Regions from separate parts of the Lactococcus sp. FSL W8-0209 genome, predicted to be linked through region 2. Evidence: predicted binding sites of a transcription regulator. Region 2 holds the regulator's gene; each other region holds the start of a gene.
The links. Region 2 encodes Rex, which represses fermentation and respiration genes when NADH is low (regulators of the CRP and FNR family bind a similar motif). Its sites were predicted from a motif close to TTGTGAANTANTTCACAA; they were not measured.
Positions count from the first base shown of each region.

Region 1 (4,220 bases), 1.1 Mb from region 2:
ATAACTACATCGATTGGTTCTGGATCTGCGTTTGTGTCAACCATTGCTACAACTGGGATTCCCAAAGTTTTAGCTTCTTTAACTGCGATTTGTTCAGCATGTGGGTCAACGATGTACATAACATCTGGAATACGAGGCATATCAGCGATACCACCGATGAATTTTTCAAGGCGTTCGCGTTCTTTGTTAAGAAGAACTACTTCTTTCTTAGGTAAAACTTCGAAAGTTCCTTCTTCTTCCATTTTGTTGATTTCTTTAAGGCGTGTCACACGTGTTTGGATAGTGTTCCAGTTAGTGAGCATACCACCCAACCAACGGTGGTTTACGTAGTATTGACCAGCGCGGAGAGCTTCTTCTTTAACTGCTTCTGCAGCTTGTTTTTTAGTACCAACAAAAAGAACTACTGCACCTTCTTGTGAAGCGTTTTTTACATAGTTGTAAGCATCGTCAACAAGTTTTACAGTTTTTTGAAGGTCGATAACGTGGATACCATTACGTTCTGTGAAGATGTATGGTTTCATTTTTGGGTTCCAACGACGAGTTTGGTGACCGAAGTGAACACCAGCTTCAAGAAGTTGTTTCATTGAAATAACTGACATGTTAATGTCTCCTTTTAAAATAGTTTTTCCTCTTTCATCTGTCATCCGCAGCCGCAATACTTGCGTACACTACGACTTTGTCGAGACGAAATGCGAGATGGTTGCATAACAACTCTATCATTATACATTGTTTGACCTATTTTTGCAAGTATCTATTCATGCTTCTATTGTTCAGTAAATCTATTTTTCTAGCCACTCCTATTGTCTGACAAATTTAATTGTTAATTTAGGCTCTATAATCACTAAAAGAGTAAGTTTTCAAATTTTTTTCTAAGAAAAAAATTAATATTTTTGCTGAAACCGCTTTTTTTGTGATAAAATAATTATAGTAAATAAATTAGTTTGTGAGGAGAGAAATATGAAAGAAAAAATCCTTTTAGGCGGCTATACAAAACGTGTATCTAAAGGCGTATACAGTGTTCTTTTGGACACTAAAGCTGCTGAATTATCATCATTAAATGAAGTCGCTGCGGTTCAAAACCCTACTTATATCACTCTCGATGAAAAGGGACACCTCTATACTTGTGCAGCAGATAGTAATGGTGGAGGAATCGCCGCCTTTGATTTTGATGGCGAAACTGCCACTCATCTCGGAAATGTCACAACCACGGGAGCTCCACTCTGCTATGTTGCCGTGGACGAAGCGCGCCAATTAGTTTACGGAGCGAACTATCATCTTGGAGAAGTTCGTGTTTATAAGATTCAAGCTAATGGCTCACTCCGATTAACGGATACAGTTAAACATACTGGTTCTGGACCACGTCCTGAACAAGCTAGCTCACACGTTCATTATTCTGATTTGACTCCTGACGGACGACTTGTCACCTGTGATTTGGGAACAGATGAAGTCACTGTTTATGATGTCATTGGTGAAGGTAAACTCAATATTGCTACAATTTATCGGGCAGAAAAAGGAATGGGTGCTCGTCATATTACTTTCCATCCAAATGGTAAAATCGCTTATTTGGTTGGAGAGTTAAATTCAACAATTGAAGTTTTAAGTTACAATGAAGAAAAAGGACGCTTTGCTCGTCTTCAAACAATTAGCACCCTACCTGAAGACTATCATGGAGCAAATGGTGTTGCTGCCATCCGTATTTCATCTGACGGTAAATTCCTCTATACTTCTAATCGTGGACATGATTCTTTAACAACTTACAAAGTAAGTCCTCTTGGTACAAAACTTGAAACTATTGGTTGGACAAATACTGAAGGTCATATCCCTCGCGATTTTAATTTCAACAAAACTGAAGATTATATCATTGTCGCTCATCAAGAATCTGATAATTTATCTCTTTTCTTGCGAGATAAAAAAACCGGTACTTTAACTTTGGAACAAAAAGATTTTTACGCTCCTGAAATCACTTGCGTTTTACCACTATAAAAATTTATTTTTTCACAAAGTTTGACTGATAAACTAAAAAAGATTGCTAATTCCTATCAAAGAATTAGTAATCTTTTTTTCTTCAGTAAAGCTTGTTATAAACCGTTTTCTAAACTTTTGATGAGTGTTTTTGTAAAAATCATCACAATATTGCTTGACATCTATAAAAAACTTTGTTAAACTATTCACGTAAAAGAAAGTGAATGAAATCACAAAGGAGAACCTACAAATATGGCAACTAAAAAAGCCGCTCCAGCTGCAAAGAAAGTTTTAAGCGCTGAAGAAAAAGCCGCAAAATTCCAAGAAGCTGTTGCTTATACTGACAAATTAGTCAAAAAAGCACAAGCTGCTGTTCTTAAATTTGAAGGATATACACAAACTCAAGTCGATACTATTGTCGCTGCAATGGCTCTTGCAGCAAGCAAACATTCTCTAGAACTCGCTCATGAAGCCGTTAACGAAACTGGTCGTGGTGTTGTCGAAGACAAAGATACAAAAAACCACTTTGCTTCTGAATCTGTTTATAACGCAATTAAAAATGACAAAACTGTTGGTGTCATTTCTGAAAACAAGGTTGCTGGATCTGTTGAAATCGCAAGCCCTCTCGGTGTACTTGCTGGTATCGTTCCAACAACTAATCCAACATCAACAGCAATCTTTAAATCTTTATTGACTGCAAAAACACGTAATGCTATTGTTTTCGCTTTCCACCCTCAAGCTCAAAAATGTTCAAGCCATGCAGCAAAAATTGTTTACGATGCTGCAATTGAAGCTGGTGCACCGGAAGACTTTATTCAATGGATTGAAGTACCAAGCCTTGACATGACTACCGCCTTGATTCAAAACCGTGGACTTGCAACAATCCTTGCAACTGGTGGCCCAGGAATGGTAAACGCCGCACTCAAATCTGGTAACCCTTCACTCGGTGTTGGAGCTGGTAATGGTGCTGTTTATGTCGATGCTACTGCAAATATCGAACGTGCTGTTGAAGATCTTTTGCTTTCAAAACGTTTTGATAATGGGATGATTTGTGCCACTGAAAATTCAGCTGTTATTGATGCTTCAGTTTATGATGAATTTATTGCTAAAATGCAAGAACAAGGCGCTTATATGGTTCCTAAAAAAGACTACAAAGCTATTGAAAGTTTCGTTTTTGTTGAACGTGCTGGTGAAGGTTTTGGAGTAACTGGTCCTGTTGCCGGTCGTTCTGGTCAATGGATTGCTGAACAAGCTGGCGTCAAAGTTCCTAAAGATAAAGATGTCCTTCTTTTTGAACTTGATAAGAAAAATATTGGTGAAGCACTTTCTTCTGAAAAACTTTCTCCTTTGCTTTCAATCTACAAAGCTGAAACACGTGAAGAAGGAATTGAGATTGTACGTAGCTTACTTGCTTATCAAGGTGCTGGACATAATACTGCAATTCAAATCGGTGCAATGGATGATCCATTCGTTAAAGAATATGGCGAAAAAGTTGAAGCTTCTCGTATCCTCGTTAACCAACCAGATTCTATTGGTGGGGTCGGAGATATCTATACTGATGCAATGCGTCCATCACTTACACTTGGAACTGGTTCATGGGGGAAAAATTCACTTTCACACAATTTGAGTACATACGATCTATTGAATGTTAAAACAGTGGCTAAACGTCGTAATCGCCCACAATGGGTTCGTTTGCCAAAAGAAATTTACTACGAAAAAAATGCAATTTCTTACTTACAAGAATTGCCACACGTCCACAAAGCTTTCATTGTTGCTGACCCTGGTATGGTTAAATTTGGTTTCGTTGATAAAGTTTTGGAACAACTTGCTATCCGCCCAACTCAAGTTGAAACAAGCATTTATGGCTCTGTTCAACCTGACCCAACTTTGAGCGAAGCAATTGCAATCGCTCGTCAAATGAAACAATTTGAACCTGACACTGTCATCTGTCTTGGTGGTGGTTCTGCTCTAGATGCTGGTAAGATTGGTCGTTTGATTTATGAATATGATGCTCGTGGTGAAGCTGACCTTTCTGATGATGCAAGTTTGAAAGAACTTTTCCAAGAATTAGCTCAAAAATTTGTCGATATTCGTAAACGTATTATTAAATTCTACCATCCACATAAAGCACAAATGGTTGCAATTCCTACTACTTCTGGTACTGGTTCTGAAGTGACTCCATTTGCAGTTATCACTGACGATGAAACTCATGTTAAGTACCCACTTGCTGACTATCAATTAACACCACAAGTTGCCAT
Region 1 covers NZ_JBBOVN010000001.1:138,677-142,896, forward strand. The annotation lists gene rpsB (30S ribosomal protein S2) at 1-599, opposite strand, end outside; gene MKX45_RS00755 (lactonase family protein) at 958-1,983, shown strand; gene adhE (bifunctional acetaldehyde-CoA/alcohol dehydrogenase) at 2,215-4,220, shown strand, end outside.
Region 1: the regulator Rex is predicted to act here: its motif matches at 2,114-2,131, upstream of adhE (bifunctional acetaldehyde-CoA/alcohol dehydrogenase).

Region 2 (4,220 bases):
CAAAAGACTATCTAATTGAAAAAACGGTTGAAGATATCATGCGAGGGAGTCAAATTCATTGGTTAAAATATATCGGGAAAAATACATCAAAAGAATTTTTTAACGAGTTAGTTGGGAAAGAAGAACAGTGCTTTGTTGACTTTTTTCTAAAAAGAAATTTAATTATACATAGTAATTCGAAAATTAACAAAAAATATTTAAATACACTTAAAAATGATTATTCGGATGAACAAAAGAAAAAAATGATTGGAAGTAGAATCTCTGTAAACGAAGAATATTTACTGGAAAACTTATCTTTAATTTATATCGTAGGAATAAAATCTAGCTACTATGTTACTAAGAAAAATTTTGCAACAAATAGGAAAGAAATCTTTTCTTTTTATCAAACAATTGCATATGAAAATCTGAAAATTGGTGAAAATAAAGTTGCATATGAGATTTATAATATGCTATGGAAAGACAGAGATGCCCTGAAAGCTTCTGAGAAAATGTTATTGTGTATAAATTATATGCAGAGTCTTAAATGGATTGATAAAACAAAAGAATTAAAAAAATTATTGAAAGAAGAGGATTTTTCTTTAGCTGATCATCGACATCAAATGTGCCTAGAAATTTTAGATGAAAATTATGAAGAGGCAATAAAAGAATTTGAAGAGGTAATAAATGAAGATAAAGAAGCATATGAAGATGAAACAAGTATGATAAATGATTTCATGTCATGGCCGATATTCAAGAAATTTTCTAAATCTGAACAATTCAATGTATTTATGTCTACTAAAGGTTATAAAGAATTAAAAGTCGTAGATGAAGTTATTGATTAATATACTTATTTATGAGATAATAATCTAAGTAGTTTATCAAAATCTTTTATTTCGATATTGAAGAGGAGTAATTATGAGTAAAGAAATGTTAGAAATTGTAAAAGAATTAAGCAAAAATTATAGCCCTATATCTAAACAAATAAAAATTATTTATACTAAAAAAGAAGCTTTCCCTCAAGCAGTTGTCTCTAGAAATAATTAATTTCGAAGTAAGATCTCGCCCTCCGGGGCGTTTTTCTTTGTTCTCGTTAAGAAGTTTGCTATAATTAAGTTTCTAACACTGACACCCCTTAATTGGGGGTCTTTTTTGTTAACAAATGTTACTGTTTAACTTTATAAATGTTGATATAATTCAATCATCATAGTTGTCCTTCCAAATACAAATAGCTAAATATTTAGAAGCACAGTGAGCGTCCTTTTCAAGGTAAGGGCGTTTTTCTTTACAACGGAAACGGGCATTAAGTATAATTTGTTCCGTAACACTAATTTCAATTCGGCCTTCATAATTTGGAGGCTTTTTATTTGAATGAATTAAAAATATTTTATATAATAAATTTACCCTAAAAGTATATTATAAAATATCTTTCTGAGCACCTTTTAAATAGAGGTGCTTTTTTTAATTCTAATTCTTGCTAACATATTGTAAAAATGATATACTCTAGATGTTTACTTTTGTGATGTATTCACTCTTTAAAACGCTCGCCAAATGGTGGGCGTTTTTTTATGCTATAATATACTCGGGATGATTGTGGAATTTCATCTCCTTTCTATAGTTAAGCTGCTCTTCGGAGCGGCTTTTTTATTTGTTTTATATGTTATAATGAAAATCTTAAACATGGGTGTCAGCAATTTGCTGGCATTTTTTATTTTTATTTGCTGTTGTAAATTTACAACAAAACAAGATTAAATCTAATGATATGTTGTAATTTTGTTGTACGAGTTTTTTATTTCTATAGTTTTTAGTTATTTTTAAAATAGAAAAAACGGCTATATTATGCCGTTTTTAATTTATATTTATTTTATTCTTGCTTGTTACCGTTCATGAAAAATAGTAGTGTTTGCAGCTCCTTAGTTAAGTCAATTGATTGAACAACCACATCTGAAGGGACTTTCAAACGAATTGGGGCAAAGTTTAGGAAACCTTTGATACCAGCTTTGACTAGAGTGTCAACAACTTCTTGGGCATTTTCTTTGCGAACAGAGAGAATTGCTGTTTTGATATCCGATTTTTTAACATTTTTTTCTAAATCAGAAATATTATAAATTGGAATTCCATCATCTGTTTGTGTTCCAACTAAGGGATTGCCAGAAATATCATAGGCTTGCGTGATTCTCATTTTATTTCTATCTTGGAATTGATAATGAAGTAATGCACGACCGAGATTTCCGACACCAATTAGAGCGATATGCGTTTCTTGGTCTTGGCCAAGAAGTTCTCCAAAGAAATCACGGAGCACTTTTGTTTCATAGCCGTATCCACGTCGGCCTAATTCACCAAATAAAGAGAAATCACGGCGAATTGTGGCAGCATCTACTCCAATTTTTTCTGAAATAAGTTGTGAGTTTGTGCGTGTCACGTTTTCTTCGACAAGACTTTTAAACAGTCGATAGTACTGTGGGAGTCTTTTAGCAGTTGCTTTAGGCAAGCTTTTGCTTGGTTTATGATCAGTCATTGTTATACCTCAAAAATTTAATTCGATTTTATTAAAACTAATTAATATTTAGTTTCTTTGTGATAATTTTATCAAAAATTTGTGAAATTATCAAACAAAAGGAATGGATTATTCGTTTAAAATGAGAAATAAATTATAATTCTAAAAAAATGTTTATTTTACTCTTTTAATTATTGCGCTTTCATGTTAAAATAGAAATATGAAAAAATAGACAGGGAGAAAATATGATTAAAATTTATCTTAGTGGTTCATGTTCATCTTGTAGAAAAGCTAAAAAATGGTTGCGTAAGCGTCACATTGAATTTGAAGAAATAAATTTATCAAAAGATGTTATGGAAAAAGATGATTTAATCAAAATTTTATCCTTGACTGAAAACGGATTTGAGGATATAATTGCGACCCGAGGGAAAACATACGCATCTTTAAATTATAATTTCGATGAATTAGGACTAGAAAAAGCATTTAAATTAATTCAGGAAAATCCACGTCTTCTAAAACGACCATTAATTTTTGACGAGGACTATCTATTGATTGGTTTTAACGAGGATGGAATCAGAGCGTTTATTCCACCAGAAGTTAGGAGAATTGAATTGCGTGAAAGATTAATTTTAGTCTAATATTAATTTTATTTTAGCTTATCAGATTTGGTAAGCTTTTTAATTTCAAGAATTTGGAAGAACTACAAAAAGCTTGCCTTAAATGCTATAATAGAAGGACTGCTTTTCTATCATATGAAAAGGAAAAACGAAGTATTAAAAAATATGCTTTGAGATTTAACGAAGAGGATAAATATCATGATTTTACTGCAAGGGAATGGAATTGCACGCACTTTTGGTGGCGATGTTTTATTTGAAAATATCAATTTTAGTTTACAAGACCATTCAAGAATTGCCCTAGTTGGCCGAAATGGAGCTGGTAAGTCAACCTTGCTTAAAATTATTGCTGGAGTTGAAGAAGCGAGTCGCGGAACTGTATCCAAGACCAAAGATTTGACAATGAATTATTTAGCGCAAGATACTGGGCTGAATTCCTCAAGGACAATATTTGCAGAAATGCTCTCTGTTTTTGATTCGCTTCGCCAAATGGAAAAACAATTGCGCCAGATGGAATTGCAAATGGGAGAACTTGCTGGGGATGAATTGACAGCTTTGATGAAACGTTACGATGCTTTATCAGAAGAATTTCGGATTAAAAATGGATTTACTTATGAATCTGAAATTAAGTCTGTCTTAAATGGGTTTCGTTTTGATGAAACAATGTGGGAAAGAGAAATTTCAAGTTTATCGGGGGGACAAAAAACACGTTTGGCTCTTGCTAAGATGTTGCTTGAAAGACCACAACTTTTGATTTTGGATGAACCAACTAACCACTTGGATATTGAAACTTTAGCTTGGCTTGAAAATTACCTTAAAAATTACGAAGGAAGTTTATTGATTGTCAGTCATGACCGCTACTTTTTGGATAAAGTAGTTAATGAGGTCTTGGAGTTGTCGCGAGGAGAATTGACTCGTTTTTCTGGAAACTACTCGCGCTATGTCGAACAAAGAGAGCAAAAATTACTCACTGAGCTCAAAAATTTTGAAAAACAACAAAAAGAAATTGCTAAATTAGAGGATTATGTTGCCAAAAATTTAGTTCGGGCTTCGACGACTAAAATGGCACAATCACGTCGTAAAAAGTTGGAGAAAATGGAGCGTTTAGACGCACCAACAAGTGATGATAAATC
Region 2 covers NZ_JBBOVN010000001.1:1,275,309-1,279,528, forward strand. The annotation lists gene MKX45_RS06355 (hypothetical protein) at 1-821, shown strand, start outside; gene MKX45_RS06360 (hypothetical protein) at 895-1,023, shown strand; gene MKX45_RS06365 (redox-sensing transcriptional repressor Rex) at 1,841-2,494, opposite strand; gene MKX45_RS06370 (Spx/MgsR family RNA polymerase-binding regulatory protein) at 2,719-3,111, shown strand; gene abc-f (ribosomal protection-like ABC-F family protein) at 3,289-4,220, shown strand, end outside.

Region 3 (4,220 bases), 160 kb from region 2:
CAACCCTTGTTCTGGTCTAACTTTTGCATTGTTGTATTTAGGATGACCAATTGCAGCGAGCAAGATTGCGTCAGCATTTTTAACTGCTTGCAAAGTTTCTTCTGGTAAAGGATGACCATGCTTATCAATTGCAATTCCTCCAAAATCTTTGGCTTCTAATTCATACTCAAAAGCAATTTTTTTACTGACAGCATTTAAAACACTTAAACCAGCTGACATAATTTCTGGCCCAATCCCGTCTCCTGCAAGTGTCACAATTTTTTTAGACAATATTTTTCACCTTAAATTCCATCATGAGCTGAAATTTGTTCAACCTTTCCTTGTAAATTTTCTTTTTGAACTAAAACATTAGCGTTCATGTAAGCAATGGCGCTTCCTTTCAATACATCATAATCAACACCTTTAGCATTAAATATAGTGCCTGTAGATAAATTTTCAACAGAAACCAAAGTCGTTGCTTGTGCATCAATTCCATCAGTTACAGCATCCACTGAATAAGAAATTAATTTTAGTTGATGATTAAAGACTTTATCAATAGCTTTAAAAATTGCATCCACTGAACCTGACCCCTCTCCTTGACTAACATAAATTTCCTCTTCTTGATTTTTTAGTTGCACCAATGCCTTGTGCCCATCAATTTGAACATTATCAAGTATAAATCCAGCTAGATTTTTTACCGTTTCTCCTGTAAACAAGGCATGAATATCTGCGTCAGTAATTTCTTTTTTCTTGTCAGCTAATTTTTTAAATTTTTCAAATAAAATTGCAAGACTTTCATCATCATAAGCAATATTAAGTTCCGTCAATTTTTCACTAAAAGCATGACGACCAGAAAGTTTACCTAAAGGCAACGAATTATGCTTTATTCCGACAAGTTCTGGTGTAATAATTTCATAAGTTTCAGCATTTTTAAGGACACCATCTTGATGAATTCCTGATTCGTGTGCAAAAGCATTAGCACCAACAATTGCTTTATTTTTTGGAATAGCAATTCCTGAAAATTGTGAAATTAGTTCTGCCGTTGCAGCAGTTTCTGAAAGTTTTAAAGGACTTTGTGCCTGATAAAAATCTTTACGAATATGTAGTGCCACAGCAATTTCTTCAAGAGCAGCATTCCCAGCTCGCTCTCCAATGCCGTTGACAGTTCCTTCAACTCTCCCAGCTCCAGCTTTAATTGCAGCTAATGAATTAGCTACAGCCATTCCTAAATCATCATGACAATGTGGACTAAAAATAATTTCTCGGTCAGACTTAGTATTATCAATCAAAAATTTAAAAATTTTTCCATATTCTTCTGGCGTCGTATAACCGACAGTGTCAGGAATATTAATATAAGTTGCTCCAGCATCGACAGCCGTTTGAACAGCCTCTAAAAGAAAATTCAACTCCGTTCTTGTTGCATCCTCTGGAGAAAACTCAACAACCTCGACCCGTTCACGTGCGTATCTCACACATTTATCAATATTTTTCAAAACTTCTTCGGGACTGATTTTAAGTTTATATTTCATGTGAATAGGTGAAGTGGCAATGAAAACATGAATTTGCGGATATTTTGCCCCCTTTACCGCTTCAACCGCTTTATCGATATCTGAGATAACACAACGAGCTAATGCAGTGACAGCCGTATCATTCAAAGAATCAGCAATTTGCTTTACTGCTTCAAAACTATCTGGACTTGCCGCAGGAAAACCAGCCTCTATGACAGAAATCCCCCATTTTTCCAGTTGTTTAGCAATCGTTACTTTTTCTGAAATGGAGAAACTAACGCCTGGTGTCTGTTCGCCATCTCTCAAACTTGTGTCAAAGAATTCAATTTTTCGCATAATATTACCTCTATTTTTTATTAAGAAACAAAAAAGACGCCCATGAGGACGTCTCTCGGTCCTCGAAATGACTATCGCCAAACAGGACCCACATATTTTAGCCACAAAAGCTAATGTAGGTCCACCTTGATCAACAACAATGAAAATTGTGTGTATGTCATTTCAAGTTCCTCTTTTTTTGTTAATTTACATTATAATACTCTTAATATTTTAAATTGTCAATAAAATAATAATATTTAATGCATTTTTTTGTATTAACAAGAACTTAACAACAAATAGATTACAACTTCTCCCTTTAATATTCAATTAAATCCACAATAATTAAGCTTGTTAGAAAATATACAAGCAATTTTGTTGCTTTTGATAGACATAAAATGATTAAATTATAATGGATTCTAATGTACTAATAAGATTAAGGAGAAATTATGACTCAAGATTATCGAGTTTTATTATATTACCAATATGTCCCAATTGAAGATGGAGAAACTTTTGCCCAAAAACACCTCGCAGACTGTAAAGAATTAGGTTTAAAAGGACGAATTTTAGTTGCTGACGAAGGAATTAACGGAACTGTTTCTGGTACTATCGAGCAAACAAATGCCTACATGGAATTGATGAAAAATGACCCTCGCTTTAGCACAACAATCTTCAAAATTGATGAAGCTGAGCAAAATGCTTTTAAGAAAATGCATGTCCGTTATCGCCCTGAATTAGTTAATTTAAGTTTAGAAGATGACGTCAATCCTTTGGAACTTACTGGGGCTTATCTTGATCCAAAAGAGTTTCGTGAGGCCATGCTTGATGAAAATACAGTAGTGATTGATGCACGAAATGATTATGAATTTGACTTAGGGCATTTTCGTGGCGCCATTCGCCCAGAAATAAGAAGTTTTAGAGAACTTCCACAGTGGATTCGAGATAACAAAGAACAATTCATGGAAAAACGTGTTTTAACCTACTGTACCGGTGGAATACGTTGTGAAAAATTTTCAGGATGGCTCGTTCGGGAAGGCTTCAAAGACGTTGGTCAACTTCACGGAGGAATTGCCACATACGGAAAAGACCCAGAAGTTCAAGGAGATCTTTGGGACGGACAAATGTATGTTTTTGATAGCCGAATCGCAGTTCCAATCAACCAAAAAGAACATGTCATTGTCGGACGTGATTGGTTTGATGGAAGCCCATGTGAACGTTACATCAATTGCGGGAATCCAGAATGTAACAGACAAATGTTAGCTTCAGAGGAAAATGAAGCAAAATATCTTGGTGCTTGTTCACATGAATGTCGAGTTCATCCCAATAACCGTTACATCAAAGCCCACCAACTATCAAATCAAGAAGTTCAAGAACGTCTTGCGCTACTTGAGAAAGATTTAGCATCATAATATAAAAAGTCTATTATTCTTATGTTTACATCTGTTTTATATGACTTTGGATGGTCGCACGTATGGGTGATGATGAATATTACATTTGCTTCGTTTACATGAGTAGTTGCGTTGAAAATCCTTGTTGGGATTGTTCTTTCAATTTTAATATTTGCACTCGGCTTGGTAATTATTGCAAGTCCGTTGATTGTGTGGGAATGGATAAAACATTACCTTCTAAGAAAAATAATAAAGTACACTAATGAACTAAAAGATTTATAATTGAATTTGAAATAAAAGCTCTGCGACAAGTTTTGTCGCAGAGCTTTAGTATTTACGTAGTATTTAAAAATTCAAAAATTACTGTTGACAATTTTTATTGTATCTTGAGCAACAGTGACTACTTCAGATGGATAACTTAGTGTTTTTAAAATATTAACTGCATTACTGGTCTGAGGTTTTCCTGATTTTATTTTATAATCATAAATAATTTTATTATTTATGAAACTACTTGTAAAATGATAGGTTTCGTTCCAATCTTTAGCTAATTCAATTAGGTTCAAGTCATGTGTTGAAATCATATAGAGACAATTATGGTTGTTCAACCATTGCATTATTCAATCTGTCAAGTATTGATTTGACAATTCGACTTTCTGCCATAAAATAACTTTCTCCCCTACTAATACTATCTTGAACCTTGATAAGAGTAAAGATGTTTCCATGTTGCATTGAAAACTCATTTGCCAGAGCAATGTTTATAGACTGAGCCAGTACTATGTTTACCGCAACTGTTCTTAAGAATGTAGATTTACCTGAAGCATTATCTCCTCCAATAAGAATATTTTCCTTAAAATCAATCGAATTAGCAACTGGTTCTGTTAATAGTGGATGATAAATTTGTTTAGCTGTTAATTCTTTGCTCGTTGAAAAAGTAGGTCGACAAAAATAATCTAATGCTATTTCATAGTTTAATATTGAGATAGCGGCTTCTAATTCAGATAAAATATCATATATACTCTGAGCTTTAAGGTTA
Region 3 covers NZ_JBBOVN010000001.1:1,433,281-1,437,500, reverse strand. The annotation lists gene leuB (3-isopropylmalate dehydrogenase) at 1-270, opposite strand, end outside; gene MKX45_RS07115 (2-isopropylmalate synthase) at 282-1,823, opposite strand; gene trhO (oxygen-dependent tRNA uridine(34) hydroxylase TrhO) at 2,249-3,208, shown strand; gene MKX45_RS07105 (hypothetical protein) at 3,541-3,768, opposite strand; gene MKX45_RS07100 (MutS-related protein) at 3,779-4,220, opposite strand, start outside.
Region 3: the regulator Rex is predicted to act here: its motif matches at 2,151-2,168, upstream of trhO (oxygen-dependent tRNA uridine(34) hydroxylase TrhO).